DNA from 4 places in the Paenibacillus sp. J22P169 genome. Region 1 is predicted to be linked to each of the others. Evidence: riboswitches for the same ligand, from Rfam matches in the RefSeq annotation. Region 1 holds a riboswitch; each other region holds the start of a gene.

What was found. Region 1 has a riboswitch for cyclic di-AMP ahead of AC58QG_RS20745 (APC family permease). Riboswitches for the same ligand answer to the same signal wherever they lie in the genome.
Region 2: another riboswitch for cyclic di-AMP. It lies ahead of AC58QG_RS17920 (C40 family peptidase); the one in region 1 lies ahead of AC58QG_RS20745 (APC family permease).
Region 3: another riboswitch for cyclic di-AMP. It lies ahead of AC58QG_RS19020 (ABC transporter ATP-binding protein); the one in region 1 lies ahead of AC58QG_RS20745 (APC family permease).
Region 4: another riboswitch for cyclic di-AMP. It lies ahead of AC58QG_RS36010 (C40 family peptidase); the one in region 1 lies ahead of AC58QG_RS20745 (APC family permease).

What each region holds. Positions count from the first base shown of each region.
Region 1 covers NZ_JCAUAO010000004.1:112,991-120,925, forward strand. Annotated here, with positions in the region: gene AC58QG_RS20730 (NAD(P)/FAD-dependent oxidoreductase) at 1-45, shown strand, start outside; gene AC58QG_RS20735 (MFS transporter) at 120-1,556, opposite strand; gene AC58QG_RS20740 (GNAT family N-acetyltransferase) at 1,715-2,161, shown strand; cyclic di-AMP (ydaO/yuaA leader) riboswitch at 2,537-2,688, shown strand; gene AC58QG_RS20745 (APC family permease) at 2,788-4,623, shown strand; gene AC58QG_RS20750 (YqkE family protein) at 4,669-4,929, shown strand; gene AC58QG_RS20755 (hypothetical protein) at 4,997-5,212, opposite strand; gene AC58QG_RS20760 (polysaccharide deacetylase family protein) at 5,244-5,936, shown strand; gene AC58QG_RS20765 (polysaccharide deacetylase family protein) at 6,034-7,110, shown strand; gene AC58QG_RS20770 (hypothetical protein) at 7,173-7,388, opposite strand; gene AC58QG_RS20775 (hypothetical protein) at 7,538-7,935, shown strand, end outside.
Region 2 covers NZ_JCAUAO010000003.1:3,425-11,359, reverse strand. Annotated here, with positions in the region: gene AC58QG_RS17940 (CcdC protein domain-containing protein) at 1-91, shown strand, start outside; gene AC58QG_RS17935 (ABC transporter ATP-binding protein) at 517-2,454, opposite strand; gene yyaC (spore protease YyaC) at 2,532-3,065, opposite strand; gene AC58QG_RS17925 (hypothetical protein) at 3,247-3,906, opposite strand; gene AC58QG_RS17920 (C40 family peptidase) at 4,092-4,982, opposite strand; cyclic di-AMP (ydaO/yuaA leader) riboswitch at 4,986-5,147, opposite strand; gene AC58QG_RS17915 (GNAT family N-acetyltransferase) at 5,270-5,791, opposite strand; gene AC58QG_RS17910 (acetylxylan esterase) at 5,851-6,801, opposite strand; tRNA gene AC58QG_RS17905 (tRNA-Gly) at 7,001-7,071, opposite strand; tRNA gene AC58QG_RS17900 (tRNA-Pro) at 7,090-7,166, opposite strand; tRNA gene AC58QG_RS17895 (tRNA-Arg) at 7,187-7,263, opposite strand; tRNA gene AC58QG_RS17890 (tRNA-Gly) at 7,270-7,344, opposite strand; gene AC58QG_RS17885 (AIM24 family protein) at 7,447-7,935, opposite strand, start outside.
Region 3 covers NZ_JCAUAO010000003.1:265,117-273,051, reverse strand. Annotated here, with positions in the region: gene AC58QG_RS19035 (5'-nucleotidase C-terminal domain-containing protein) at 1-1,718, shown strand, start outside; gene AC58QG_RS19030 (DUF2705 family protein) at 1,802-2,596, opposite strand; gene AC58QG_RS19025 (ABC transporter permease subunit) at 2,624-3,421, opposite strand; gene AC58QG_RS19020 (ABC transporter ATP-binding protein) at 3,427-4,311, opposite strand; cyclic di-AMP (ydaO/yuaA leader) riboswitch at 4,426-4,590, opposite strand; gene AC58QG_RS19015 (antibiotic biosynthesis monooxygenase family protein) at 4,876-5,205, shown strand; gene AC58QG_RS19010 (AraC family transcriptional regulator) at 5,248-6,078, opposite strand; gene AC58QG_RS19005 (beta-galactosidase) at 6,221-7,935, shown strand, end outside.
Region 4 covers NZ_JCAUAO010000020.1:22,608-30,542, forward strand. Annotated here, with positions in the region: gene AC58QG_RS35990 (transglycosylase domain-containing protein) at 1-430, shown strand, start outside; gene AC58QG_RS35995 (YwhD family protein) at 603-1,094, opposite strand; gene AC58QG_RS36000 (M1 family metallopeptidase) at 1,283-3,289, shown strand; gene AC58QG_RS36005 (hypothetical protein) at 3,335-4,153, shown strand; cyclic di-AMP (ydaO/yuaA leader) riboswitch at 4,321-4,459, shown strand; gene AC58QG_RS36010 (C40 family peptidase) at 4,463-4,933, shown strand; gene AC58QG_RS36015 (MSMEG_1061 family FMN-dependent PPOX-type flavoprotein) at 5,078-5,689, shown strand; guanidine-I (ykkC/yxkD leader) riboswitch at 5,757-5,858, shown strand; gene sugE (quaternary ammonium compound efflux SMR transporter SugE) at 5,945-6,265, shown strand; gene AC58QG_RS36025 (YdeI/OmpD-associated family protein) at 6,280-6,729, opposite strand; gene AC58QG_RS36030 (methyltransferase domain-containing protein) at 6,768-7,661, opposite strand.

The DNA.
Region 1 (7,935 bases):
TGGAAGCAGAAATCCACGACCCGCAATTATCATGTGCCGAATTAATAGCTTTATAACGACAAGAAAGCTGAATTGAGAAGCCCGAAGAATGGGATCTCAATTCAGCTTTTTAATTTTGCTTATTCGATTACACCTGAGCGAATAGGTGCTTTTCCAACTGCCTCTGGTGCCGTACGGCTCTTGTTCGAATAACTCTTATATAAGATGGAGCTGCCAATTGTTAGTAACGCGATAACCGCCATACCCCAGATGAGGTTGTCAAAAGCACGTGCGAGCGGCAGCGACTTCTGCCAGACCAGTGCACTCCCCGAGAGCGCGACGGCGAATGCGCCGCTGAAAAATTGCAGTAATTGGAACAAGCCCATGCCAGAGCCGACGCGATCCTTGGTCAATTGTCGAGACAGCTCATTGGATACAGCGCTGGAAAGTGTCGTAAAGCTGATGCTGACTAGGATATAGAGCGCAGCAATCCAGTAATAGGAATAGCGGGCAGTCAGGGCTAGAAGTACCGTAGATAACAGCATCAACCAAGGCACATAGCGAAGTAATGCTGTATTCCCATAACGGTCGATGATGCGGCCCACTCGGTTGGATACTAGCATCGCAAGCAGAGCACCCGGGAAGAGCAGCAGTCCAGAAGTGAGTGGGGCTAAGCCGAATACACGAGCAAGCATCTGAGGTGCTAGGAACAGGAAGCCGAAGCTGATCATATAGGATGAAACGCCGATCGCGCTAAGCGCCATATAAGGTCTATCGCCGAACAGGGCAGGCAGCACGAACGGCTGCGAAGCCAGGCGAATGCGCAGAGCGAACAGAGCAATCGCGAGAATGCCTACTATGAGGGCAACGAGACTCTTAGAAGTTAGGAAGAGCAGCAGCCCGGTCGTCCCAATCCCGAGGAGCAGAGCACCGATGAAATCGAACGAGCCGCTTTCTGGTTTTTCTTTTGGGAGTAGGAGAAGAAATATAGGGATAAGCAGAAGCGTAACGCCGGTAATGACGAACAGGAAGTGCCATCCCAAATACTGTACGATGGAACCGCCTGCGACGGGACCGAGTCCTAAGCCAAGTGAAGCCGCGGATAGGATCAGCGACATGGCTCTGCCTCTACGAGACAACGGAATGTAGCGGGTTACGAGCACGATACCAAGCGATGGGATCGCGCCTGCGCCAGATGCTTGAATCAGTCTTGTAATCAGCAAGAGTCCGAAGCTGTTCGTGAACAGCCCTAGGATGGATGCACCGCCTAGTGAAAGCAGAGCAATGACGTAGAGCCTGCGAATTGGCACGAAGTCGGACAAGCGGCTATAGGTGATCGAAGCAATGGCGAAAATGATCGAATACCCTGTGACAATCCACGACGCCGTCGAGGGGCTGAGTTCGAATTGGACTGAGATTTTGGGCAGTGCCAGATTGAACATCATCGTGTTCATGATCACAAGTACAATGGTAAAACAGAGCAACCAAGAGACCGGTGTTTCACGTAAGCGACTAGGCGTCTCTGGTGGCGTAGGCGTTGTTTCTTGATGTGAGTGGTTGGTCGTATGACTTGACATGGTACACCATCCGATCTATAACTATAATTTTAATTGTTACAGTTTATCATGGCGGGTATGTCGTGTCAATGAATTGACCTGTATGAAACCAATTCAGAATTGAATATTTATCCATATGGATGTATTATTATTCAAAAAAAAACATACAGGGGGATACGATGGCACACGTGATAAGGAAAGTGGAAATGGAAGATTTGGAGGCATTAACAGAGTTGATGTATGCCTATATTGTAGGCTTTTATAAGAAGCCACGGCCGGAGACAGCTGCAATTCACCGACTGATTCGTAACCTGCTTCAGGAACAAGGCGGTATACAGTTTGTTGTTGATAAAGAGGGGGAACTCATCGGCTTTGCGACGCTATATTTTGCCTGGAGTACGATGAAAGCTAGTCCCATTACGATCATGAACGACCTCTTCCTTCTAGAGCCGTTTCGGGGAACCGCTGCAGAAGAAGATTTGTTCCTGAAGTGCCGTAGCTATTCCAAGGAAAACGACTATGCCTACATGTCATGGATTACCGCACCGGACAACCATCGTGCACAACAGTTTTTTGATAAAATGGGCGGAATTCGCGCGGATTGGGTGAATTACACGATTGTATAAGGGCAGCCGTTGCCAAATAACTGATTTTTTTCATTAATTCAATGTAAAAAGCTAGATAAACTAGAATTAACTAGATCTTTTTGATGGAATTGACGGAGCGCTTATCAGATATTCGCGTTAACAAGGTAGTGTGTTAAAGATAAAACGCCCTTCATCCAACGGATTGTTGGTACTAATCAGTAACCTTAGAAGATTGCAACCACGTTGTTTAGTCAAAATACCCCGATTACCTACGAGAATGGAAGATAATCAACGAATCAAGTAATTGTAAGCGAATTATTGGGGGAAACGAGAGGTGGAAGAGAGCTTTTTACGTTTTTTCCCTCCTTTACTATGTTGGTAGAAGAGAGTAGTATTCAACACGTACATGAACAGTTGAATATTTCGCTTAATTTTCTGTTAAGAAAAGCGGGGGAACCACGAGTAACATGGGGTGAATAATGGTACTGATACCGAGTACCTTTTAGGGCAGATTTCTCGCGGCCCGAACCCGGCAGCTAACCTCGTAAGCGATCGTGAGAAAGGAGAACATGTGTCCAAAACACAAGGTCTATCCTTGTGTTTTTTTGCGTCCATTTTCTAATGTGATGAATGAAATTGGCTTTAATTGGAGGAACGACCACGAAATGACAAGTGATTCATTGAAAAAAATTGTGTTTGGTAAGCCGCTAAAGTCGAGTGAGATTGAGTCGGAGAAAATGCCTGTCTGGAAAGCCCTCCCTATCTTATCGTCAGATGCCCTATCTTCCATATCGTATGGGACGGAGCAGATTCTGTTAGAGCTCGCGACAGTGGGGGTTGCTGCTTTTGCTTTCTCATTGCCGATTGCGATTTCGATCATCGCTCTGATTCTACTGCTCGTGTTGAGCTATAGACAGGTGATCGAAGCGTACCCAATGGGCGGCGGCGCGTATATGGTTACCAAAGAAAATTTAGGCATGGTGTGGGGACGTCTCACCGGTGTCTCTCTTCTAATCGACTACACCTTAACCGTGGCCGTTTCGATTTCAGCTGGTGTCACGGCGATTACGTCTGCATTTCCATCAGCCGTACCGTATATTGTTCCGCTGACCATCTTACTGGTTTGGATTATGGTCTGGCTGAATTTACGGGGTACTTCCGAATCAGGAACCGTATTCGCGATTCCAACGTACTTTTTCATTCTTTGTATCCTTTTGTTAGTGGGTAAGGGTATTTTCGATTTACTGACAGGATCGATGAACACGCATGCGATCGAATTTGCGCCAAGCTCGGCGACGAACTCACTAACGTTATTCGTAATTCTCAAGGCGTTCTCGTCCGGTTGTTCAGCTGTAACAGGGATTGAAGCGATCTCCGATGCCGTACCGCATTTTAGAACGCCTTCAGTCAAAAATGCCAAACGAACACTTCTCTCCTTAGGTGGCCTGTTGGCCATCGTCTTCGGTGGGGTAACGCTGATTGCCTTAGGGTATGGGGTGGCACCTGATCATAACGGTCATACATCGGTTCTTTCGATGGTGACGGAGCAAGCCTTTGGCCGAGGCGTTATGTATTACGCGACGCAAATCGCGACAATGCTAATCTTGGTATTGGCTGCGAATACCAGCTTCAATGGCTTCCCTATTTTGGCATCGATCATGGCCCAAGACAAAAACTTCCCTCGCATGTTTTCTTTCCGTGGGGATCGACTTTCGTATCACTATGGCATTGTTACACTAGGCGTATTAGCCAGCCTGCTATTGATTGGCTTTAAAGGTAAAACCGATGCACTTATTCCGCTTTATGCGATTGGCGTATTTTTATCTTTTACACTTGCTCAGACGGGTTTGGTTCGTAAATGGCTCAAAGAGCGCGTACCTGGCTGGATCGGTAAGTTGATCATTAACGGCCTGGGCGGTATCGTCTCTCTTGCAGTTCTTATCATTTTCTCAGTTACAAAATTTAGCGAGGGTGCTTGGATTGTCATTATCATTACACCGATACTCCTCTGGCTCATTACAAAAATCAGTCATCATTACGACGACGTAGCCAAACAGCTGCGTATTGATATCACACAAGACCGTGTATGTACCAAAGAGCCCGTCATTATCGTACCTGTGGCCGGGATTCATAAAGCTGTTGAGCAAACCCTTAACTATGCCAAATCGCTTTCGCCTAACGTCATCGCGTTCTATGTTTCCTTCTCGGATGAGGACGAAGAATCGATGCAGGAGAAGTGGCAGATCTGGGATCCAGGCGTTCGACTCGTAGTGTTCAAATCAAGATATAGAACGATCCTGAAGCCGCTGGCCGAATTCATTGATCGCATCGACACGCACGTGTCAGAGAAGCAGTCGATCATGGTTATTCTCCCGCAATTCATGCCGAAAAAGTGGTGGCACCGTCTGCTCCATAATCAATCTGCAGCGCGGATTCGTTCGAAGCTTCAAGCCGAAAAGGATATCGTTGTTGCAACAGTACCGTATCATTTACACCAATAGAAGTGTACAATAATAGGGAGAACTTGTAGACGAGGTGACCTTATTATGGTGAAAAAGAAAGCAAAGATTACGCCAGCTGCGGCTAGCGTGCAAGATAAACCCGCAACACTGAAGGATCTGCTGCGACCGGAAATATTGGAAGGACTCAAAGCCCAGGCTGACGCGATGAAAGCGGAAGAGCAAGCGAAGAAGGATGCAGAGAGAGCTAGAGTAGAGGCGGCTCGCAAGGCGGAAGAGAAGCGTCTTGAAAACGATTTTGCCTATCAGCTGGAGAAAAGCAAATTAGATTGGCGGAAACATAAATGAGGGGGCGCACGATGTGCCTCCTTTTCTTTATGAGTTCATTGTTAGCGCTTACAGGATGCGAGGTGGATCAGAGTTCTGTGGAATTGGCGGTTGCATCTACATCTACATCTACAGGGACTACAACCTCGACATCAACACCAACACTTGTTCCATCAGTCGCGCCCTCTGTGAACACAACAGTAACAATACCAGAGAGCAGCCCAACAATGTCACCTGTCCCAACGACCTTCTCCCATCCTGCATCCGATAGTGCAACAGTTAAAACTGAAAATATTGAGGCCATCACGGCCTTCGCATCGTTGGAGAAAACACTGATGGATCGGTATACATCTGTTGTACCAACGAAGTGGGGAGAGCGTGTCGCTGGTGTGAAAACGCGGCTACAAACGAAAGACAAAGTCATTGCCCTAACTTTTGATGCCTGCGGCGGGAAGGAAGGCAGTGGCTACGATGAGAAGTTGATCCAGTATTTAATTCAGGAGCAGATTCCAGCTACGTTATTCATCAATGCAAGATGGATTGCTGCGAATCCGTCTACTTTTCAAGCGCTAGCCGCGAACCCCTTGTTTGAGATTGAAAATCATGGCACCGAACATCGCCCCTTATCCGTGACAGGCAAGCTGGCCTACGGTATTGCGGGTACGAAGAATGTCCAAGAAGCCATTCATGAAATGAATGACAATGCGGATCAGATTGAAAAGCTGACGGGGAAAAGGCCCGCATTTTTCCGTTCGGGTACGGCATTTTACGATGAGGTTGCGATATCAGTTGCTCATGATCTTGGCTTCGAGCTAGCTGGGTACTCGGTGCTTGGCGACGCTGGAGCGACTTATAACACGGAGCAAGTGTACAACGCATTCACGAAGGCTCCGAGCGGTTCCATCGTCCTTGCGCATATGAATCATCCCGAGAAAGATACAGCGGAGGGTGTCATCAAAGCGATTCCGGCGCTACGACAAGCGGGCTTCCATTTCGTACAGCTTGCCTCTATGGAACTTAACGGATAGGAAGGGGAAGTAGTGTAATAAATAGTTTACAAGAAAGCGTTTTCATGATACTATCTTCGTAATTTATTATTATCTCATCTACGGGGTTGTTGTCAGCATGAATGGACTGAAATTGGAAAATCCAACGAATTTGGCGTTTACTGTTCTTTTAGTTACTAGCGTTTTATTTTGTCTCTATGTTGTATTGCCTAACTCATCGCCGAAGTCCTTGGAGCAGACCCTTAGTCCAGAACAAGTGAAAAGTGAAGAACATCTTGTGCCATCTTATGAACCGTTAGCGGAACTAGCTGCAGAACAAGAAGTCAAGCAAGAGGTGAAACCAGTAGTACAGCAACTAGAATTCGAAACGCAACAACCTCAACAGCGTCAAGTAAATGCGCTAGCTTTTAATCAAGCAGATTATAGTAAACAAAAGGTTCATTATACGAACAAAGTCATTGTACTGGCCTATCATCACATTGATGAAAAGGAAAACGGGATTACTATTTCCCCAAAAAGATTTAAAAGTCACCTGCAAAGATTGAAGAAAGAAGATTACAATGTCATCTCCATGGAACATTTTCTTCATTTCATGAAGAGCGAGGCTCAGGTTCCTCAAAATGCGGTTTTAATCACATTTGATGACGGCTATGAATCATTTTATACCCACGCGTATCCCGAATTACTTAGCTTTGGTTTCCATGCTACTAAATTTATCGTTGTTGATTCTATAGATCATCCTAAGGCACCACGTTTAACATGGGATCAGATGAGAGAAATGAAACAGAATGGGATGAGTTTTTACTCTCATACATACGATCACCATGATAAAGTCAAGGCGGGTTCTGGCAATACACTGATGCCAATGCTTACAAATCCCATTTATTTGGAAAATGAAAAGAGATTAGAAAACGACGCTGAATACCGCAAGAGAATTAAACAGGATCTGTTAACGGCCGAAAACCGTATTGAGGAAGAGCTAGGACCACAGTATCGTCTGCTTGCATTTCCTTTTGGTGCCTATAATGACACTGTCATTGAGGTAGGAAAGGAATTGGGAATTGAACTTTTCTTTACGACCAAAGAGGGAATCAATACCAAAGGAAGTAATGAGATTTTTAGAGTTCATGCAGGCACAGCGTATATGTCAGAAGATGATTTGATGTGGAAAATGAAATTATATCATAAAAAATAAAGTGAAACGAAAGCTAGGAGCCGCATTGAAGCGGCTTCTTTTTTGTTCACGAAGCAGGAGCCCTATTTTCTTTTCATCTCAAAAAACTCACAAGCTGCGCGATCATAATAGGTTAGATCGCTGACGCGTGTCTGCACAACGACTGTCGTATCACTGAACCGTAGTATAACGGCATTGGAATCGACGATATGGTCATCTTTGAAAATACGAACAACACCCTGTCGATCAATGACCTCCTGAAAATCTGAATCTGTATGTAAACGTTGATTTCTTGCCATGTACGACTCTCCCCTTACATCGTTAAAATAACTTTTATTATTGTACCACAAGGTGGTAAAATGCCCGAATTTAGACGAACGCCTACGCCTAGCCGAGCATAGTATGTAGCACCAATTGCTGCTTGGGCTGAGAGGGTGTGTGGTGCAGGATGGATATTCAACTTTTACCGATTCATTGGGTCTATTTAGTGTTCATAGGTTTTATTCTTACGCTTCTAGTTAAACGCAGAGATACGACGATGATTTGTGTGGTGGGTATTTTTACACTAGGGTTGCTAGCAACGGAAACGTTGAGCGGCTCTGTATCCGGAGTGTTTAACAGTTTTATTTATGCAACCAAAGAGTTGATGGGTACGATTATGATCATCTCGATTATCGTTGCCATGAGTCGCGTCTTAATTCGTACAGGGATCAATGAAACGATGGTGGCACCGCTGACCAAGTTTCTGAGAACGCCAGCATTAGCGTTCTGGGGTATCGGCATCATTATGATGGTGACGTCCTGGTTTTTTTGGCCTTCACCTGGGGTTGCGTTGATAGGCGCTGT
Region 2 (7,935 bases), on a different contig from region 1:
GTTGGCGGATAGCGATGATGGCGTGATCGGGAGCCCTGTAGGTCCCACCGCAGGAGCTCCTGCTCCCCAGGCGAATGTTCGGGTGGAGTAACTTTCTCCTCTCCCCTTCCAAGCTTAACAAGAAAGGGATATTCCCCTTAGTCAATTGACTTGGGGGAATATCCCTTTCTAATCGTCAGCAGGCAAGCAATCTGCCTGCGATGCCGATTCAGTGGGCAATACTCGCTTTTAACGCCCTTTTGGCGCGTTATTTGCTGCGCCGAGGACGTTCCGCTCTGCAATAAGACCCTTTTCGGGCCTTATTGCCTGCGATTCCGCCCATTCGGTGGGCGATACTCCCTTTTAGCGCCCTTTTCGGGCGCTATTTGCTGCGCCGAGGACGTTCCGCTCTGCAATAAGACCCTTTTCGGGCCTTATTGCCTGCGATTCCGCCCATTCAGTGGGCAATACTCCCTTTTAGCGCCCTTTTCGGGCGCTATTTGCTGCGCCGAGGACGTTCCGCTCTGGCGGCTACTCTCAGCTGCCCTTCGCTGCCTCCTCGGCAGCCTTCGCGAACTGCGTACTGTACAGCCGCGCGTACAGCCCTTCCAGTGCGAGCAGCTCGCTGTGCGTGCCCCGCTCCACGACGCTGCCCGCTTCGATCACCAGAATGTGATCGGCGGCCAGCACCGTGGAGAGCCGGTGCGCGATCACGAGCGTCGTGCGCCCTTGCATCAGCTCCTCGAGCGCCGCCTGCACATAGGACTCGGACTCCGAGTCCAAGTGCGACGTCGCCTCATCGAGGATGAGGATGCGCGGGCGCTTCAGGATCGCGCGAGCAATCGCGATCCGCTGGCGCTCGCCACCGGAGAGCCGGTGGCCGCGCTCTCCGACCATCGTGTCGTACCCTTCGGGAAGCGACACGATGAAATCGTGGATGTAGGCCTGCCGACAAGCGGCCTCCATCTCCTCACGCGTAGCATCCTCCCGCGCAAAGCGCAGGTTGTCGCCAATCGTCGCGTGGAACAGAAAAGACTCCTGCGTCACATACGCGATCTGCGCCCGCAGCGACGCTAACGCCACGTCGCGGACGTTGACGCCGTCGACCTCGACAACGCCGGCAGTCGGGTCGTACAGCCGCGCGATCATCCCAATCAGCGTCGACTTCCCGGCGCCGCTAGGTCCAACAAGCGCGACCATCTCACCCGGCTGCGCTTCGAAGGTGACGTCGCGCAGCGCATACTGCACCGTCCTCCCCTTCTGCCCTGCTTCCTCTGGTTCCACCAGCTTCCCTATCTGCCCTAGCTCCACCGGTTTCGCCTTTTGTTGCCCAACTCCATCTGAATCCTCCAACTTCGCCTTCTGCCCCACTCTACCCGATTCCCCTGCCTTATAAGCAAAAGAAACCTGCTTATAGCTCACACGCCCGGCCACCGATCCTAACTGGCGTGCACCCTCGGCATCCTTGACATCAGGCACCATGTCTTGATATTCAAAAATCCGCTGAAATACCCCCAGCGCCGTCGCGACCTCTACTTGCAGATTCAGCAGTGTCCCTACAGGCATATACAACCTTCCCAAATACGCCGTAAACGCGACGATTGAGCCTAAGGTCATATCCCCCTGAATGACAGAGTAGCCGCCATAGATATAAATAATGGCCGTGCCTAACGGCCCTAACGTGCTCGTTGCCATCCCGAACCAACGGCCGACTAAATTGAGGCGCAGCTCGAGATCCATGACCTTTTGATTCATCTTCGTGAATTCAAGCTCTTGCTGTTTCTCTCTGCCAAAAATCCGCGTTAACAACGCACCCGAGATACCAAAGTTCTCATTCAGCTGCGAGGTGATCTCCGAGCGTACCTTTTGCGTTTCGAGCCGCAGGGCCTTCCGTACCTGGGATACCTTTTTCACAGGCAGCACAAAGAGCGGGAGAATCAGTACCGAGATGATCGCCAGCTTCCAATCTAGCGCAAACAATATGCCTATCGTCGTAAAGACGATGACGATCTGCGTGATGGAGGAGACAACAATAGACGTAACCACACTCTGTACTGATTGCACATCGCCTGTGATCCGCTGCACAATTTCCCCTGAGCGCGCGTCCGTGAAGAACGACATCGATTGTCGCTGCAAATTGATAAACAAGGACTGCCCTAAATCCCGAATAACCCCTTGGGTTACTTTGGTATTGAGGTGGTTTTGCCACACGCCAAGCACTCCGCTCAAAACAGGCAGCACGATTAGCAGCAACGCCATCACGGACAATAGCTGCACACGACCCTGAGGGATAGCTGTATCAATAATTTCCTTCATGACTAAGGGCGGGATCAACCCCATCAATGCCGCAAGCAGCGCTAGGCCGATAATGGCCAAAAGCTGTCCCCAATATCTTTTGAACAATAGCAAAATCCTTCGGATCGACACATCCTTCAACTTAGCCTTGGGACGATTCCTGTCGGAAAGCCGCCCCATTCCCCCTGGCCCTCCTGGGCCACCTGGTCCTATCACTCACATATCACTCCGATCTTTCTCCTCTTTGCTGCCCTCAACTACAAAGGAATTGCATAGGCAATTGCACTAACTACCTCATCTGCCATCTGAAGCACATGATATAACGAAGTCGTTTGCAGGACATTATACTGTCTAGGTCCATCGACATTCACGATCGCAGCAATCGTGTAGTCACCAATAGGCGGCAACACCTTGCCAACTGATTTTCCTGGAGCCAACGGCTGGTTCGACAACTGGTACAAACCGACACTCAATTTTTGTCCTAAACAAGCATCTATCGCAATCACCACGACATTCGGTGGAATTTCCTGCAAGCGGATCGCCAAGTTACTGGCATCACACGGTGCCGCTAGCGTACCAATGACATGTGGATAGCCTAGCTCTACAAGCTTACTTCCTACAAGGGGACCTAGTGAATCGCCCGTTGAACGATCTGTCCCTATACATACAAAAGCCAACTGGCTAGGCTTCAGCTCCGTGCTCAAGGCAATCTTTTGCAGAAGCTGCCCTAACTGCTCACCATTCACCTTTTTCCAAAACTGCGCTTGCAGCTCCAACGGTTCTTTCTCCATCTTTGCCTCCCTTCCAAGCATGTAACATATAACCCTCACCTAATGAATGATAATTCTATTCTTTCATAAGGAGGTGCGCCCTGTCCACTTACCTACTTCTATCGGCACGCACACCAAATAAGCGTTACTCGACAGAGCAAAGCCTATTCATGCCGCTTGTTGTCCTGACAGTTTAATTTTCTTAATGTACGCGATTCATCCGAACAATTCGATAATAGAGCTGACCGCTTACCTCTTGCTCCACTTCCAGATAGCCTTCCGTATGAACATAATCTCCCAACATATACGTGGAAGCATCCGCCGAATCTGCATGTGTTAGAAAGAGCAGCGCAACCTTATCATCCCCAACCACAAATCCAACCTGTTCCTTCACCTGGAACTTCTCAATAATTTTCCCATGATGAGATCTCACGATATGATGAAACCGCCAAGCGCCTTCTTCCTGTACGATAAAATAAAGCACACGATTGCGATGCGCATTACTAAACTCCCGTGTCACACCAATCATACAGACCTTTTCACCAATACGTAAATATTCATCAACCACATACGATTTCAGTCGTAACCGATTGACATTCTTGATCTGAATATAATTTTCCATCTCATCTATGGAGCGGTGATCCTTCGGATCTTGCTTCGTCGCGTAGAATACTTCTTTAATAAAGGTATCTGTTTGGAATTGCCTTGCCCCTTTGAAATGGTTATACGTATGAAAAAATTGCTTAATCACTACCCGAATGTCTTCCGGTATGGCAGGACCTGTTTCCACGTTATACATGCGATCTGTTCGACCCGACATTTTAATTTTATGAAACCAGCTTTTCCAGACACTAACTTGCATGTCGCACGCGTCACCTACTTTCTTCCAACCATTTTCTCATTATAGGCTATAATCCTCAAAAATTCGATAAAAATCGCAGATTTTCGCGCAAAAAAAAGAGCATCTGCCGCTTTGCTTTCATTTACGAAAGACATAGCGAACATACGCTCTTAATCACCTAGCATATACCTAATTGAGTAACCGTCTTATAGCACGCGTTTCGCGCCTACGTATCTTGCGCTCCAATAGGAGCTAGCGAGGCTATCGACTGTTACACCACTGGACGTTGTCGCGGAAATGAATTGATTATTTCCCATATAAATGCCCACATGATTGACGATATTGGAAGCAAAGAACACTAGATCTCCGGCTTTCAAATCGGTTACTCTCGCACCGGCTTGATCATACATTTGTACAGAGGTGCGTGGCAGCTCGATTCCTTTGGCTTCGAATACATAACGAACGAATCCAGAGCAATCGAAGCCCTTGGGTGTAGTTCCTCCCCATCGGTAAGGTGTTCCTCGAAAAGTCGTTGCAGCTTGAATAATTTGAGCTGAAACGGATGTCTGAACGACCTTTGCTACTGCTGGGGCGGCAGGTGGCGGTGCAATCCAAGCTGGCTTGTGGGACTTACCGTCCTCTTCCACGATGGCGATTTTATTCGCATCGTTCCACGCAATCGCAGAGCCAAACGTCTCTGTTATGAAACGTAGAGGAACGTATGTATTTCCCTTAAGCAACGTCGGACTGCTTTCTAATTCAACTAACTTATTGTTCACGACAGCTTGCTCTTCGTCCGTTGTTAGTTGAATCGCCTGCTCCTTGTTCATTAGTGTGACGACGACTTCATCGCCTTGCTTCGCCCAACCTACTTGATAGCCTAATTTCTCTGACAGCACGCGTAGTGGCACCTGAAGTGTACCTTCCGTATCAATAAACGGCTGTACTTCAGGGAATTTCACTAATTCATCATTGACCTGTACCTTCACAGAAGAGGTATCTGGCGCAGAGGCGTACGCGGATGGAGCGGCGAACAGGGGAATGGCTGCGCCTATAAGAGCGCATGAACAAATAAAGCTTTTTGTAAAAAGTTTCAAAACGTTGTTCCTCCTTGAAGCCTCCGAGGTTAGTTGACGGGTTCGGGAAGAGGTTTCCCTAGTGCGCCCCATTAGCCATAGACTAACTGAGCATTCATTCACCCCAAGTAAAGAAGTCCCCCGTACCAGAGCTTTTGATGCTCCGAGATTCGGCATTTTTTGTCTATGTTAGACTAGCATAGTTCGTTTTAGCCTGACAACTTTTGCACAGTGGTAATTGTTTCCTTTTTAGTGAAATCACGCAAAAACAGCTACTCAAGTAGAGTAGCTGTCTTACCATCATTGCTTCAAACCAAGCCTACAGACTGCTTATAAACCTCTGTGAACAGAATGTTCTTGAAGGGGTTAAACTCTTTTTCAGTCAATGGACCTGGATAACTCATGATGTTGAGAGTTAGCTTCAATTGCCCTTCTCGGAGGGAAGGCTGCGCATAGGGAAATAGGTTCAAATGGAATCCGCAACGCTTATAGAATTCAATTCTCCGCGTAGCATCTGAGGTATTCGGAGGCTCGACTTCAAGTACGATAGGCGTTGTAGCACTGCTCATATACGTCATCAACATCTTTTTGCCAATCCCGCCACCTCTTATGGCAGCGTTGACGGCGATATGTTCCACAAATCGAAACGTGCTAAAGTTCCAGCTCGCTAAAAAGCCAAGCATTTGTCCCTGCTCATCTCTTTCTACATCTATTCTGTAATTGGGATGAGCTAGTAGCGCTCGTTGACCTTCATAGTTTCTAATCTCCGTAATTGGAAAAGCCGTTTCCATCAGTTCGAATACGTCATCAAACGAAGACTCTTGCTCCATCTGTTGGCACCTCCTTCAATTATAGGGTGTCCAACCGTGCCTACTGAACATGCAGCTCCCTACCACTTCGAGAAGAACGTATGCGCTGCAGTATGAGTGCCAGGAGGTAGCTCGTGGCCCATGAATGGGTAAACCGCAATAGATTTATTGGTAGATGCGATACGATTATAGGCGGCAAAAATAGTTTCCGGTAAGCAGGTCATATCCTTTAAGCCTACCGTCACGTGAACAGGCTGTTCGATACGCTCCCCTAAATTTACGATATCGAAATAGGATAGCGTCTTCAGCACGTCTGGTAAGTGCTCTGGGAATCTAGTAACGAATCCGGCTGCCTCACTAAGGGAACTCACGGATTGCAGAATGCCAAGATCCATGTGACATAGATTCGGCACATGGGCTATGGCTGCTCGAATGCGCTTCTCGAGTGCGGTGACTAGCAGAGTAAGTCCCCCTCCTTGGCTCCCCCCGAATACGAATACCCGTTCCTTGTCGACTTCTGGTTGCTCCAGGGCACAGCTCACAGCGCGTAAGGAATCGATGGCAACTGCGCGATAATAACTCTTCTCTGCATCAAGGATCCCCTGCGTGATCCAACCTTTCGTCATCCCGTAATCCTGTGACAGTGTATTACCTGTTTCGCCACCTTGCCCGCGAACATCAACTGCAAGTACCGCATACCCCATAAGCAGCCAGGCTGCATGATCCTCGGGTTTCCCCTTGGAGCCAGAGTAGCCGGGGAATGTTACGACACATGGAACCTTCTTAGGACTGGATGCATCAACGGTTGGCAGCATCAACCAAGCATGGATAGGTGTGCCTTCAGCTCCCTCCAATACTATTTTATTGACTTCCGCATAGACGAAAGGAGCTTCAATCCGCTCCTTCGTATAAGATATCGTTCGATTGGCCTCTTCGTAAGTTCTCACCCAGAATGCGGCCAAATCAGATGGCGCCGTTAACTCTGAGCGAAACTGGTGTAACCCCTGAATACGACTTTCAATAGCGTTCATGACGGCAAGTCTCCTTATCCTGTTTTTCCCATTTTAGCCCAAGTACTTGGATGCGTCTATTGTAAATCCTTAAGTTGATATGCGAAGTTCCCACGCACCTTAACTCCACGTTTCCTGCAGATATAACGAAAAAAACCACCCGAAGGTGGTTTCTTTACTTAAATAAAAAAGATCACCCGGAGGTGATCCTTTTTATTTAAGCGGGCGGCGGGAATCGAACCCGCGCGATCAGCTTGGAAGGCTGAAGTTCTACCATTAAACTACGCCCGCATATTAAAAATAACTAAGTGGTCGGGACGACACGATTTGAACATGCGACCCCCTGCTCCCAAAGCAGGTGCTCTACCAAGCTGAGCTACGTCCCGTAGTGAAGATAAAGTGTAAATGGCGCGCCCTGAGAGATTCGAACTCCCGACCTTTTGATTCGTAGTCAAATACTCTATCCAGCTGAGCTAAGGGCGCAAATATTGGAGCGGAAGACGGGGATCGAACCCGCGACCCTCGCCTTGGCAAGGCGATGCTCTACCGCTGAGCCACTTCCGCATACGGTTATTTCTCTTTCGCTCAGCAAGTGTTTCTCTGAGGCGACAAGGAATAATATATCAGGTATTCAAGACAAATGCAACTATTTTTTAAGTTTTTTTATTATTTTATGAAAACGCCGCCAAAGGGCAGCACTTCCCTCGCTATTCGGCGTAGCAAGCTATCCGATTTCATATGTTCGTCCAATTTGGGATCAGGCTTACATGGCTGCATCAGCACCTGGCCATGCCCTGTGATTTCCCAGTGATAATTCATATGCTGACTAGCCAGTGTGTTGCCGTATACACAAAGTCGTAGCTTAGCCTGCCGCGGGTATGCAACAAGACAATTAACATCTACGTACAGCGGTTCCTCTGGATCCAAAGCGATGTGATGTATAGGGCCCGCTGTTAGCAAACCTAAATTACCGGGACCGTGAAACTGCATTTTGACTAAATCTTGCGTGATCAACGTGTTCTTCACACTCTGTAGATGCGTTGTAAACGTCACACCTTCCGTATAGAACAGCACATGACGAAATTCAAACAATAGATCATCTTCGGCTTCCACAGGCACTACAGCCAAACTATACGCTTCTGGCAAACCCATTAG
Region 3 (7,935 bases), on a different contig from region 1:
CACAAGTAAACGAGAATGTGCTGAACTACTTCAAAGACTCCTCATCCATCGCGAAAGATTCCCGCCCATATGTCGCTTATGCCGTCATTAGCGGAATTTTCACACCTACCCTCGACGGTAATTTCAACCCTACTGCTGAAGTAACGCGTGATGAAGTCGCAAAAGCGCTTAAACCTATTTTATTTAAAGTGGTTGATATTTTAACAACGAATGATATTCACGGTAAAATCGAGGTCGGCTTCGATAAAAAGCGTAATCAAGGTCAAGGCGGTATCGAAACATTTGGCGGTATCGTGTCCGATTTCCGTGCTGTAAATCCAAAAGGAACGGTCGTTGTTGACGGCGGTGACGCTTGGCAAGGTACACTAATTTCCAATACTACGAATGGCCAATCCGTGATGGATACGATGGCGCAAGTGCAATATGATGCTGCAGCAATCGGAAATCATGAGTTCGACTTTGGCCGTGACGTTCTGATCGACAATATTAAGAAGGCTAAATTCCCTATACTCGGGGCTAATATTATCGATGCACAAACAGGTAAACGCGTTGACTGGACACAGCCCTATGTGATTGTTGAAAAAGATGGCCTGAAAATCGGAATCATCGGCTTCGCAACGCCACAAACAACGACAACTACGAAATCAACAAACATTGAAGGACTTTCCTTTGTAAATCCAGTTCCTTTGGCCAAAGAATTGGCAGCCGAGCTTCGCGCTAAAGGTGTTGATATCGTCATGGTTACCTCCCACCTGCCAGGTGAGCAAAACCAAAAATCCGCTGAAATCATTAGTGAGCTTGCTGATCTTGCAAAAGGCACTGGGAATGGTACATTAGATGCGATTGTTGGCGGTCACTCCCACATGCGTGTTGCCGGAATCGTGAATGGCATCCCAGTTGTTGAGGCTCAGAGCTGGCTATATGCGGTTGGACACATTCAACTCTTTGTAGACAAATCCACTAAGCAAGTCGTATCCTCGAATGCAAGCTTGCTAGAAACATATACGAATTTAACGACAGCTGACGCGGAAATTCACCAAACGGTTGAAGATTACAAATCTAAAATATCAGCGAAATCCGGCGAAGTAGAAGTCGTTGTTGCAGAGCCGCTAAATCGTAAATCTTTCCGTTTTGCTAACAATGGCGGGGCTGACCGCGACGGTGCAACACAGTTAGGCAACAGTATCACAGATGCCATGCGCGCTTCTGAGAAGTCCGATATTGCTTTCACCAATATTGGCGGTATTCGCACGGATATTGACAAAGGTGAACTAACCTACAGCGAAATGTTCGAAGTACTTCCTTTTGGCAATTACAACGTAACGGGTACAATGACTGCTGCACAAATCAAAAAAGCACTCGAAGTTACTGACAAGTATACAAGTCTTCCGGCAATTCAATTCTCAGGTTTGAAGGTAGAATGGGATAACACGAAGCCACTTGGTGAGAAATATTCCAAAATCACTTTGGCAGATGGCACTCCGATCTATGTCGATGGCAAGTTTAATACCGACCGTACGTTCAAAGTAACAACCAATGATTTCATGGCTACTGGCAGTGGCGATGGCTTTACCGTATTTGGTGAAGTGAAGGATTGGAAAGACGGCGCCATCATGTTGGATGCTTGGGTGAATCACGTCAATTCCCTGAAGGCTGCGGGTAAAGAGCTATCTGTACAAGACGATGGTCGCGATGTGCGTTTGGATTTGAAGAAATAAGCTATCATAATTAATCTCATAAAATGAGAAAAGACCTTTGACCGCATCCAACTATGGATAGGGTCAAAGGTCTTTTTCTTTCTCTAAATATGCAAATCTCGTTTTTTAAAAGATACGTACGTGACAACCGTTAGCAGGGCAATCACGACTGTAGAAATAAGGACATACACGGCATCAAATCCACCGCCATACATGATATTTTTCGCTTCATAATATTTAAACGGGGTTACATATTTTAAGAACTCCAGCTTATCATTGAAGTCAATGGCAATCGATAAAATGAACGTGATGAGCATGATGCCTGTTGCAAGCGAGGCTGCTTTTTTGGAATTTCGATAAACGGCTGCAATGGATGTTCCAATGACCAGAAAGAGCAGCTGTAAAATAAACATACCCAGCATGACGATGGAGATATTACCATTGACGGTCTCACCCTTGCTGTAAGCCCCAACAATCAACATACTCGAAATCCATGACACGAGGTTAAAAATAATAATGTTCACTAAAGCGCTTAGCAGCTTCCAAGTTATGATTTGATTTCTAGATAAAGGCTTCACGAATAGGAACTCTGCCGTTTTATCCCGCTCTTCCTTCGCGATAATATTGGCGCCTAGCATAGCCGCATGTATTGTTGCCATTAAGAAGAAATACAAGACCAGGATGCCAAAATAGCCACTTGCCTTCGATAAATCTAACGCGCCGCCACCCATGATCACTTGGAGGGACTTTGGCATTTCCGCCATAAGATCATTAATCTGTCCGTTAGCCGCCGTTGCTTGGTACTTGTTCATGCCACTTGCTATTAGAAAAATAAGCCCTAGGCTCCAAAAAATCATCGATTTTCGAAACGTTTTCAGTTCTCTACAAAAAATATTCAATGGCTTTCCCCTCCTCTCGCCCTCGTTTTATACGGCATGAACATCCTTTTTCGTGTAGATGAAGTAACTGGCGGCAATGGAAACGACGATAATCGCGATGGCTGCAATGACATAAGATGCTTCATAGCTGGCATGCGCAAGCATGTATTTCCCGTTAAAGTATTTGAAAGGCGAGAAATAACGTTTGGCCCCCTCACCATCTACGGCAACAACCATTCCAATAACGAAAAAGGCAAACACCGTACCGAGACTGACGGATAACACCGCTTTTATTTTAGAAAATACGACTGAAATGATGAATCCTATGGCTAGAAACATGAGCTGGATAAACAGCAAAGTGAGTGAAATCAACAGGAATGTGCTCACATCAAAATCGACCGTTTTTACTTGAAGCGCCATCATATAGGCTGCAGCAATATAAATCACACACGTTATCACTAATGAAGCGACAGCCGCTAATAGTTTGGAAGTCACTATTTTCGTACGCGTTACGGGCTTTGTAAGAAGAAAGTCTGCTGTTTTCTCACGAACTTCCTTGGAAAGGATAGACGTTCCCAAAACCATGGCTTGAATGGCTCCGCATAGCGTAATGTACATAAAGATATACATATAGAATCCAAGCAGGGTACCAAAGGTCTCGATTTCAATACCCAGTGCTTTCCTTACTCCTTCTGGATACCCCTCTAATATGGAAGAAAACTCTGCAAAATCCTTAGAGACAGAAGGAAAAAGGGATAGGAATAGGACGATGACAGCAATTAAGGAGCACGTCCACGTGATTGTGGATTTCCGATACGCTCTCAATTCATGAAGGAAAATATTCATTCCTTTTAAGCCTCCTTCTCATAGTAGTGCATAAAGATCTCCTCTAAATCAGGCTCTTCGATCCAAAGATTTTCAATTTCAATTTCCGCAATTTTTCTCATCACTTGATTAATATTGCCTTTAAATAAGAAGCTGGTTGTCTGGCCTTGAACATCAATGTTGTTGACCCCGGTCATCTTGAAGAAATTAGGGTCGAGTGCTTGTGCAGTGTCAATTTTAAATCGCTTAAAATTGTTTTCTTTTAACGTGCTGATCTTCTCAACCGTTACAATCCTACCTTCCTTAATAATCGCAACTCGATCACAAAGTCTCTGCACTTCACTCAAAATATGAGAGGAAAAAAGAATCGTGGCTCCTCTTTGATTTTGTTGTTCGAGCAATTCAAAAAACTTTTGCTGCATGAGCGGATCCAGTCCACTTGTCGGTTCATCAAGGATAATCAGCTTAGGATCGTGCAGCAGCCCTTGAACGATGCCCACTTTCTTTTTGTTACCCAACGATAGATCATCAATTTTCTTCGTAACGTCCAGATCCATGATTTCAGCAAGCTCTTTGATTCTTTTCGTACAATCTTTTTTGTAAAAGCTGGCTGAATACTTGAGTAGATCAATCACTTTCATGTTGTCATAATAAAAAACTTCTGACGGTAAGTAGCCGATTTCTTTCTTAATCTCAGGCGCAAACTGGATGCAATCTTTCCCGAAAATTTTGGCACTGCCGCTTGTTGGAAAAATCAGAGACAGCAGCGTTCGAATCGTTGTCGATTTCCCGGCACCATTGGGTCCAATAAAACCAAAGATCTCCCCTTCTTCGATCGTAAAACTAACATCTGTAATACCTCTTGAATTGCCATAGGTTTTGGTCAGATTGTTGATTTCAATTGCATGCATAGTGTAGCCCCCTTATGAATTCCTGTTAATTGTTGGGTTTAAAGCAAACAAAAAGAAGCCCTAAGCGTAGAGAATCTCTACTCTCGGGCTTCTTTACATAAGAAGGCGAGTGTGCGGTTCTCTCTCAATGCACTACGAGGTTAGCTGTCGGATTCGGACTTGAGAGCGTCCTACCTAATGCTTGCGAGCATCAAGATTCACCCCATGAAGCCATGTGTTGCTTGTACGGCTTCGATTGGTTCCCCCGTTTCCCTACTGGGAATTAAGTGGTTTAATTTAGTAAAAAATCAACTTGTCGTATTGAATCTTACGCCGTTCTTTGTAGAATGTAAAACGTAGATTCGCCTTTAATTCTTGCTTATTTGACTTTGGCAGTCAATGAAAGCGCATTCATATGGAGATGGCGTTGATTATCCATACTTTGCTACATATTAATGCTCCTTAGGGAATAAAGCATTGAGAAGTCGCCTGCTTAGGACGATCACGTCAATTGGAAACAATGGAATCTATTTGATATACTTACTCCAATCAATGACATCTATTTCATTTTGACGGAGGATTCTAATGTCTAATTCAAGTATGTTTACCATGGCGATGTACCGCCCCCATCCAGGTAAAGAGGCTGAACTAGCCGAGATTGTCAAAGGACATATCCCTGTGCTTCGTGAAGAAGGACTCATCACGGATTTTCCGCCGGTAACGCTTCAATCTGTAGACGGTACCCTTATTGAAATATTCGAGTGGCAATCCGAGGAGGCCAAGGACAAAGCGCATACCTCCCCGAATGTTTGGCCGATTTGGGAAAACATGATGAAAGTTGCAGAACTCGTAAGCCTTTCGTCGTTGCCTGAAGCAGCTAAGCCTTTTCCAAACTTCAAAAGAGTCACTCTGTAGCCATGATGCGCGTAAAAAACCTTCAATTACTTGAAGGTTTTTTTACGTGTTATACAACCGCCGATACTCCTGTGGAGTTAGACCCGTATGTTCCCGGAAGCGCGCAATAAAGTAGCTGCTCTGGGAAAAGCCGATATGCTCTGCCACTTGCTTAATAGTCAAACCGGTAGACATGAGCAGCTGCTTAGCTACAACAAGACGACATTCAAACAGCCACACCATCGGAGTACGCCCCATCACTTCGTGAAACATTCGACTAAAATAATAGGTACTGAAGCCTGCCTGTTCAGCCATCTGCAAGAGCGTAAGCGGACTCGTGCAGTGCGTACGAATATATTCCGCAACCTCCCTCATCCGTGCACGCTTATCCAGTATGGTTGCCGTTCCATGCGTCTCTGCACTTAAGGCAAGCTCAGCAAGCAGTTCATAGAGCTTTACCGCCAATTGTACCTCGTTCCGATCATAAGGTGATGCCAGCTCCAATAAGCCCCCGGTCAGTTGTTTGAGCTTGGGTACATCACTATAGGTAAACAACCATACAGCTGAAGTTCCTTGATCGTTCAACAGCCTGTCAAGTCCCTCACCTGCAAGGTGTACCCAAAATACTTGCCAAGGATCATTCGGATCTGTTCGATACTCCTGCTCAAGACCCGCCCCGTAATAGAAGCCCTGTCCCGCTTCCAGACAGAATTCCTTCCCGTTCGCTTTGACATATCCCTTACCGCCTAACACAATATGTAAGTTTGCTTGTTGCAGCTGCCCCTTAAACCGCCACTCCTGATGTTCGGGGAATTCCGCATATTGACCAATCATATCCGGATACACCGTGTAGTGTTTATACATAGGCTCCGGTAATACATAATGAATTTTCATGTGCCCTCCAAAACGCAAAAATCTGATACACGGAGCAAAATGATGTTATATACATTCAATTATAAAGAAATATAATGAATACATAAAGAACTTTAAACAACAAAAAATTACTATATCAATAGAAATGGGGATGTTGTTCATCATGGAAAAAACCATTCCGGGAGAGAAATTTGACCTAGGTGTGTGCTACTACCCTGAGCAGTGGCCGGAGCAGATGTGGGCTGACGATTATAGGAGAATGCGAGAAATAGGCTTTACCATCGTGCGAATGGGTGAGTTTGCATGGAATTTTTTTGAACCCGAGGAAGGGGTATTCGCTTTTGATCTGTTCGATCGCGCGATTGACCTTGCCCACGAACATGGACTGAAGGTCATTCTCGGTACTCCGACGGCAACACCGCCCGCTTGGATGACCTATAATTACCCGGAAATTCTGAACGTTACATATGAGGGTGTGCAGTATCAGCATGGGCTGAGACGTCACTACAATTACAGCAGCCCTGTTTACCGCGAGTACTGCGCGAAGATTACCGAGGCTATGGCAACTCATTATGCGAACCACCCGGGCGTAGTTGGCTGGCAGATCGACAACGAGCTTAACTGCGAAGTGAATGTCTTTTATGCCGAGGCCGATCATGCAGCGTTTCGGAAGTGGGTACAGGAGAAATATGTTACCTTGGATGCATTGAATCAGGCATGGGGGACTGTCTTCTGGAATCAAAGCTACTCGGACTGGGAGCAAATTCATTTGCCTCGTCCTGCCCCTTCCAAATCCGTTAACCCTCATCAAGCGCTGGATGAAAAGCGATTTATCTCGAATAACACGATCTCCTTCGCCCGTGTGCAGGCAGACATCTTGCGTCAGCTAGCACCAACGCAGTGGATTACAACGAACGGCATGTTTGGTCATCTGGACAGCCATGCCATGACGGATGAACTGCTAGACTTCTTTTCTTTCGACTCGTATCCGAACTTCTCAACCATTTGGAACGATGCCGATCGCGAGAATCCACTCATGGACCGCAGCAATTCCAACCAACTCACCAAGATACGTTCGATCTCCCCTACTTTCTGCATTATGGAGCAGCAGTCAGGCCCTGGCGGTTGGGTTAACACGATGGGACAATCTGCACCCAAACCAGGCCAAATGCGATTATGGACGTATCAATCGGTTGCTCACGGGGCGGATATGGTTCTGTTTTTCAGATGGCGAACGGCAACATTCGGCACCGAAATTTATTGGCATGGGATCAACGATTACCATAACCGTCCCAACCGAAGGGTCGCTGAAGCCGCAACAATTAGCCGGGAATTGGGGAAAATCGGGGAGCTTATTGCTGGGTCTCGCTTCAAAGCGGAAGTGGCCATTTTGCATGATTATGACAATGAGTGGGATGGGGAACTTGACCAATATCATGGTCCTCTAACCAGAGAAAGTGAATACAGCTGGGGGAAAGCCCTACAGTTCAGCCATATTCCATACGATTATTTGTATGTCCAGAATAAGACTACCCTAGATGACCTAGCTCGTTATCAAGTGCTCATCTACCCTCATCCTGCCATCATGTCGGAGGAAACGGCAGAGCTGCTTAAGCAGTATGTAGCGGCTGGAGGCAAACTGCTTTTCGGAGCTCGCTCAGGTTATAAAGATAAACGCGGACATTGCCGGATGACGCCATTCCCTGGTCTCGTCGCGGAGCTTTGCGGGGTCACAGTTGAAGACTTTACGCTCGTCCTGAACAAGGCAGCGACACCTAACATCCGCTGGATCGATGGCGGAGACGAAGCCAATACGCCTGCGCGTCTGTTCAATGACATTCTCCTGCCAGAGAACGGCAACGTACAGACAGTAGCCTT
Region 4 (7,935 bases), on a different contig from region 1:
AATAAAGCGGCCGATTGCCGGCAAAACGGGTACGACCGATACGGATGCTTGGCTCGTCGGCTTCACACCTGAGCTTTCCACCGCGGTCTGGGTGGGCTATGACAAGAGCCGCGATATTTCAACGGTGGAATCACACCTAGCCTCGCCGATCTTCGCGGATTTCACGGAACAGACCTTGGATGCTATTCCGCCGAAGATGTTCTCAATCCCTGAGGGCGTATCGACCGTGTACATTGATCCTGTGAGCGGCAAATTATCCAATGAGGACTGTCCGAACGCCAAAATGGAAGCTTTCCTTGCTGGCACGGAGCCTACGACGTATTGTACTGGCAAGCCTGCCAATCCGGATGCGACGAGCGGTCAAAAAGCCGGTTCCAAAGGGGACAACGGCTCTTGGTGGAATGATCTTAAACGTTGGTGGAACGACTAATATTCCTCTAAATGAAAACACAAAAAGGCAGTACTAAGCGCGTCTTAGTCCTGCCTTTTTGCTGTCCTAGTATATGAGGTAACATACACTAGGGTCTAGTATACCCGCTTCGACATTGTGTAACAATGGATGACACATAATGTTCATATTCTCCATATTCGCTATGGAAAGCTTAGGAGAGTGCGTCCTTAAGGCTTTGATCCGAGCGGTTCCACCAGTCTTCATTATGTGCAATCAGTGTGTTTCGAAGGGCTCCCCGCTCACTGTCCGACAATCCTTCTAGGATAAACTTACGTTTCATAGCTCCGTCCATTTTGTTCACGTGCTCCGCAAGAATCTTCCATCCGCGGCGCGCTTCCGTATCGATTAACATCTCACAAGCAGACATCCCCGCATAGTAGGCGCCATCCTCTGTGCGATCAACCGCTACCCACACGATCCACGCTTTACGACCATTAGGGACATCCTCCTTGTTCGTGGAGAATTTAATCCCTTTCTCGATCTTACTCTTAGCATGCAGTGTTCCTTCATCCAGATAAGCTTCATCCCCATCAATAATAATGCCGGAGACGTTACTAAGATCAATGGCTCCTGCACCGAAGCCTTTGTGATTCACTTTTGAACTTACTATATTTAAGGCTAGCTTCTTCTTATCCGCTTCCATAAGGGCACCTTCCACTCTACATAAAGTTAAAATGACGACTTGCTTTCATTGTAGCGAAAGTCATCCATTAGAACAAGGGGCGGTGTCTCCCATTCCCATTTCTAAACATTTCTTTCACCTCGCAGAAATATTCCCTAGGTTGTCTACATATACATGCTGTAGATGCTTGTTTAGGCGGGGTGAATCTCATGGATATGAATGCTCTATTCAATAGCCGCAAGGTACAGTGGTTTGCTGTCATGCTCCTTGCTGCCGGCGCAGTGTTAATAACGAACACCTTGCTCCCCTCCACACCAAGAGGGACTGTTCCTGTCGTCTCTAAAGATGTACCTATTGTTAAGACACCGGACATGCAGCCTGCAGATAATGGTAATGGCAAACCGTTAGAAACCTCAACACCACTTAGTTATCGTATTGCCGAATATCACATGAACGTTGCCTACACACCAGAAACCCAACAGCTCCAAGGACAACAAACGCTCACGTGGGAAAATCCAGGCTCTGTTCCTGTACAAGAAATGTATCTGCACCTCTATCCGAATGCTTTCGCATCGAAGAAAACGACATTCATGCGCGAGTCTGGAGGTAAGCTGCGGGAGGATGAAGCGAAGGCAGAGAGTGGCGGAAGTATGGAACTGCTCTCTGTGAAGTCGGATACGGGTGATGATCTCACCAAGCGGATGTCGTTCGTGCAGCCGGATGATGGCAACAAGGACGACCATACACTGATCAAAATCCCTTTATCTAAGCCCGTAGGACCTGGAGAAACTGTAACCATCAAAACCGAATTCCTTGTTAAGCTGCCTGCAGCTTTTGCCAGAATGGGGTACGTCGATGACTTTGTTATGGCTGGACAATGGTTTCCGAAGGTTGCCGCCTATGAACGTAAGGGAACAAGGGGCCGGACTGAACCTGGCTGGGATCTTCATCAATACCATGGCAATTCCGAGTTCTATGCTGATTTCGGCATGTATGATGTGAAAATCCAAGTGCCTGCGAATTACATTGTGGCCGCTACAGGGTTTCCTGTGAAGCCTGCTGTGACGGATAAGGGCACCAAGACGTACCAATTTTATGCCGAGGATGTCCATGATTTCGCTTGGTCGGCCTCTCCGCATTTCATCTATGTGGAAGAGCCCTTCTCGACACCACAAATTCCTGGGGTCAAGATCAAGCTATACCTCGATCCGAATCATCAAGATTTAAAGGATCGCTACATGTATGCAGCCAAAAAAGCACTCTCACGTTACAGTCAGTGGTACGGAACGTATCCCTACTCTACCCTCTCTATCGTAGTGCCGCCTCCGGGCGGGAATGGCGCGGGCGGCATGGAATATCCGACTTTGGTTACTGCCTGGGGTGCCAGCGACAAGGATCCCGACTTAGAGCTGGAACGCGTCGTCGTGCATGAGATCGGCCACCAATTCTTCTATGGACTCGTTGCCAGCAATGAATTCGAAGAAGCATGGCTGGATGAAGGCTTCACCTCTTATGCGGAGGATAAAGTCATGGAAGCTGAATATGGGGATGTACCTAATTTGCCTGTCGAATCCAGTTATATTACCTCACCCAATGGGCTGCAGAAGGATGCATGGGCTTACAAAGGTCATGATCAGTATGCAGAAAATGTGTACACGCGTGGCAAGCTCGTGCTGAAAGCAATTGAGCAGCAAGTCGGTACGAAGGTGATGGACCGTATTATGAAAACCTATTTCCAAAGGTGGCAGTTCAAGCACCCTTCTACGAAGGACTTCCAACAAGTTGTGGAGGATGTCAGCAAAACAAAGTGGGATGATTTCTTTAATCAGTATGTCTATGGCGGTATGATGATGGATTATTCTGTCGAGAGTGTACACGTCCAGCCTCAGGGCAGCAAGGGGTCCGAGACTTACGAAAGCACGGTCCGCATCGTGAAGCATGGCGGCAACTCACCGGAAGTGCCTGTCCAGTTCCACTTCGCAGATGGTACAACGTTAGATAAAACATGGGATGGTAAGGAAGGCAGCATTGAGTTCAAATTAACGCATGCCTCCCCTGTCGACTGGGTGCGCATTGATCCCAAGTACACGCTCATTCTCGAAAATAAGCACATCAACAACTTTTATCAAACCCAATTAAATACAAAGTGGCAAATTCGGTGGAATCTCGGCATTATTCAGTTCCTGCAAGCCATATTCGGCTCAGTCGCCTGGTAAGGACTTGGCTTACGTCTCATGACAAACTCTGAGGAGGGACCCTCGTTGGCCACCTATATCAAATCAGGCTTCAGGGCAGCTATGGCACAGCCCTTTGCCACGATCATTTTATTCCTTTATCAGATGGGCTGGGGTATTCTCCTGTATAAACTCGTGCAGGGAATACTCGTCCCCCTCATGCATCGGTTCCCTGGCGCCGAGCAGCCCAAGCAGGCATTGCAGATCTTTCTAGCTGAAGGCCAGTTCCAGTTAATTAAAACAGATCTCAGCTATTCCTATTTATGGTGGCTAGGTGCTCTCTTGTGTGCTCGCATGCTGCTGACGCCTCTCTTAAATGGCGGTGTTTATTATTCACTCACGCACGCTCACCAGAATGCTGGCTACCGTTTCTTTCGCGGGATGAAAAAGCTTATGCTCCCTTTTCTACTCGTGTATCTCATCCGGATCGCACTTACCCTGTTTCCACTCATCTGGCTCCTCCCGAAAGCTGCTTATGTTCTTGGGCATAGCGGTTCCTATGAGCAGGTCATTCTCAAGCTTCTGCCTTGGATACTGAGTCTACTGATTTACGGATTTCTCCTGCAGCTGCTGTTTATGTATGTGCAATTCGCCATCGCGGCCAAGCTAGGTATCACATCGACGATCTTCTCTTTCTTTCGATACTCACTGCCGATTATCGGACTTGCCATCATTCTGTTAGTGTTCACAGGACTTTTGGCAGGGGTCACGGTCACAGCTACCTACCTATGGGCGGGACTGATAGCACTAATCATTTATCAACTGTATCCTCTCTTCCATATTTTCATCCAAATCTGGGGCATTTCTTCCCAATATCAGCTTCTTTCAGCCAAAATATCCAATTAATATCCAGCAAAACAGCCAATAGGCAGGCATTCTCCCCTTCTCCATGAGAAAGGGGCTTTTTTTCGTCTGTTTTCCGAACGATTCGCCTAATTTTCAGCCTTTTTTCTTATAAAAAAAGAGGAATTTCATTGTTTATGACGAATTAAAAGGACTAGCATCAAAAAACCAAATATTTCATGCCGAATTCCTCAGTTTATGGGGAAACGGGGGAACCACTCCGGGTGAATTGATCTTGCAAGACAGGGATCATAGGGAACCTTCAACCGAACCCTCCAGCTAACCTCGTAGGCACCGGAAGGAGACAAGCAGTTGAAGAAAGTTGTTGGTCTTATTTTTAGTCTTGTTTTGTTTTTGAGTGTTAGTGTAGGAAGCGTTTTCGCAGCATCCAATATGGATAAAGCGGTAGACGAGCTTGTTGGAACTCCTTACAGATGGGCAGGAACGACAACCAAAGGATTCGATTGCTCTGGTTTCACGTCCTACTTGTTCGACGAGTTCGGCATCGACCTTCCACACAGCTCCAAATCACAAAACAGTGAAGGCTACTGGGTTGACAAAAGTGATCTTCGTAAGGGCGATCTTGTATTTTTCAACACAGATGGCAGCGGCATCTCTCACGTAGGGATGTACCTCGGTAATGGTGAATTCGTTCACTCCGCTACCAATCAAGGTGTTGTTAAGAATAAGTTGAGCGAATCCTATTATGCGAAGCGGTATGTATCAGCCAGACGTGTTCTATGGGATGATATTTACAATCAACTAACTGCTGAATCCAAGTAATGTTCTCGGCACAGAATGAAGCCCTGCAAGCTTTGCTCGTAAGAGCGACTTGCAGGGCTTCATTCATTTGAACGAGGGTATCAGCGTATACTACAAGGAATAAATATGGGCGGGCCCTTCGGCCTCGAGGAAGGATAAGAATGTATGGACAGCATAAAAGATAGTACATCCCCACCGTTTCCTGGCATCATTCAATCCATTGATGAGATTAGAGCAGATATCGGAGAGCCGCATCCGGCAGTACAAAATAAAGTTATTAACCAAATCGACGAGCACGCAAGAGCGTTCATCGCCAAATCACCTTTATTCTACTTATCTACGTCAGGCGCGAATGGACTGTGTGATGTTTCCCCCCGCGGCGATAGCGCAGGATTCGTTCGTGTTCTAGATGAACACCGCTTCATCTATCCCGAAAGACTCGGAAACCGCCGATTAGATTCGATGCAAAATATATTAACCAACCCACAAGTGGGTCTCTTATTCATCATTCCAGGCGTCGACATGGTACTCCGCGTCAATGGCCGCGCTTGGTTAACAAAGGACGAGGAGCTACTAGCGACGATGCAGCTGAATGGGAAATCCCCCATCGCCGCTGTCGGCGTCGAGGTGCAGGAATGCTTTGTGCATTGCAGTCGCGCCCTCAAGCTGTCGAAGATTTGGGATCCCGCTACGTGGGTACCCGAACAGGAGCAGCCAGACGGCATGGATATGTTCCGCGCACATCTGGCATTGAACGGAATTCCGCTGGAAGAGTAGGAAAAAGCCAACTAGGCAGCCAAAATGTATAACTTGACATGATATGTTAGCCAGCCTATAATAACGGCATGTCGTTTTCTAGGGTTCCGCGGCGCATGTCGCCGGCTGGTCCAAGGGAAAACACACAGCGGATACGCTGTGGTCACGGAGGGAGAAAAGCCCGGGAGTCTATCGCAGCAGTGCGATATTCCCGGGCTTTTCTTTGTTTTTTTTGTGGCACTGGCGACATAATATCTACATGAAGGAGTGTTCATTATGGCATGGTTATACCTGGTCATTGCAGGTGTTTTTGAGGTGGTGTGGGCCATATCATTGAAATTTTCCAACGGATTTACCCGACTTGTCCCATCCATTGTTACTATTCTAGGCATGATCGTTAGTTTCTATTTCTTAGCAGTAGCAACAAAAACTCTTCCTATCGGTACCGCCTATGCGGCTTGGACCGGCATCGGTGCAGTCGGTGCCATTATCATTGGCACACTATTTCTTGATGAACCGATCAGTTTAGTGCGTATCTTGTTTATGGTTTTGATTCTAGTTGGTGTGCTCGGGCTGAAATTCACGTCAGGGCACTAAAGGATGTCGAGCACTTAGACATCGCTTATCTGTGTGACAACATTAGCAATTCGGCAGAGACGCGTCTCTTGTGTTTTCGCGTCCTCGACCTGTCGGACGAATTCTTTGCGCTTGGAGAAAGCGAGCGCTTCAAACCGTTGCACAGCGCCATCCACTTCCGACAATGCGGATTGAAGATCCGCAGGAATTTCCACGGTGCGAGGCGCGAGATCCAAGGCCAACGTCACCTCGACGGGATCATCTGCCTTCAAACCGGAGGCCTGTCTGTGGGCATCACTAAGCGGGATGAGGTATTCGCCGCCCATGACCGCAACCGTCGTCCGATACGTGTAATCATTCAGGGTCACGGATACGCTGGGCTTTTTGCCTCCTGCTAACGTGGTCATGACCTCTTCGGGAATGGAAATCCCCGTGGCATTCTTATTTTGGGCTTTCATAACCGTCGTATGGAACGTTACACTCATGGTCGATGCCTCCTATGGAGTAGTGAAAGTTGGGGTGGCTATTTGATCGTATAACTCACATACCAGAAGCTGCCCCCGACGAAGATACGCAAATGCTGGGACAAAGGTCGAAAAATGTCATTCAACTCTTCGTACGTAAAATAGTTTTTGAGAATTTCATGCTTGGAGCCGTCGGCTAGCTCGCGTCTTTTGTACGTATCCTCGCTATCCTCATGGGTAATGAGCTCGCCGCCTCTTCCAGGTACATACACGTTATCCGCGATAAAAACCTGCGCCCCACTGCCCAACCGTTCATGGAAACCTTGTAAAAAGCTGTCGATCCGATTGCGCGGAATGTGGGAGAACCAGAAGTTCGCCAATCCGTAATCAAATTCCCCGCGTATCTCGGAGAGCTTGTACGCATCTCCTTCCACAAAGCTAGCATTCCCCTTCGGCCAACTCTTCGACTCCGCGATGTGCAGCACTTCCGGGCGTATATCTACCCCAACAAGCTGCGCTGCGGTTTCTGCGGCAATATGTGTCCAATAACCCGTGCCACAGGCGATTTCCAGCACACGTCGTCCCTCCACTTGCTTCTTCAGGATATCAGAAAGGAAGGCCAGCTCTTGTTGAAACTCCGCATCTTCACGGTGATAAATCCGTTCATACTCCTCTGCTCGTGCGCCGTAGTAGGCTTGCATGCTCAGCTTTTCTTGATCCAAAAGCGTCTGCTTCTCTTTCACTTCGTGAAGGATGCGATGTCTCGCCGACAGCAAATCCGCAAAAATCGCTCCACCCTGCACAGCGTAATTCGCTAGCAGCCCCTGCGTAGCCATAACGATTAGCTGAGTCATCGATAACCCCGTATCATCTGCCATCCGCTCCAAATCGGACTTTACTTTCTCAGGCAAATAAACCGAAAGTCGTTTCGTCTTGTCTTGTTTGTCCTCCATGGTTAGGCCGCCTCCTTTTTCGAATATTGTAACACATAATATGTACCATGTTAACATTTATTATGTTGTATTGTCATGGAATGCGAAAGTTGATGATCACATTTGCAGGGGAGTGGAGGATGGTGGAGGGTGCATCTACGGATAAGTGAATGTGTGCGGATTGATAGATGACAGATGGCAAAGTACGGATGGGGATGTGAGGCAAGTGCGGATAATAGTTGGCTAAGTAGGGGTGAGGGTGAGGGGCAAGTGCGGGCAATAGTTGGCTAAGTAG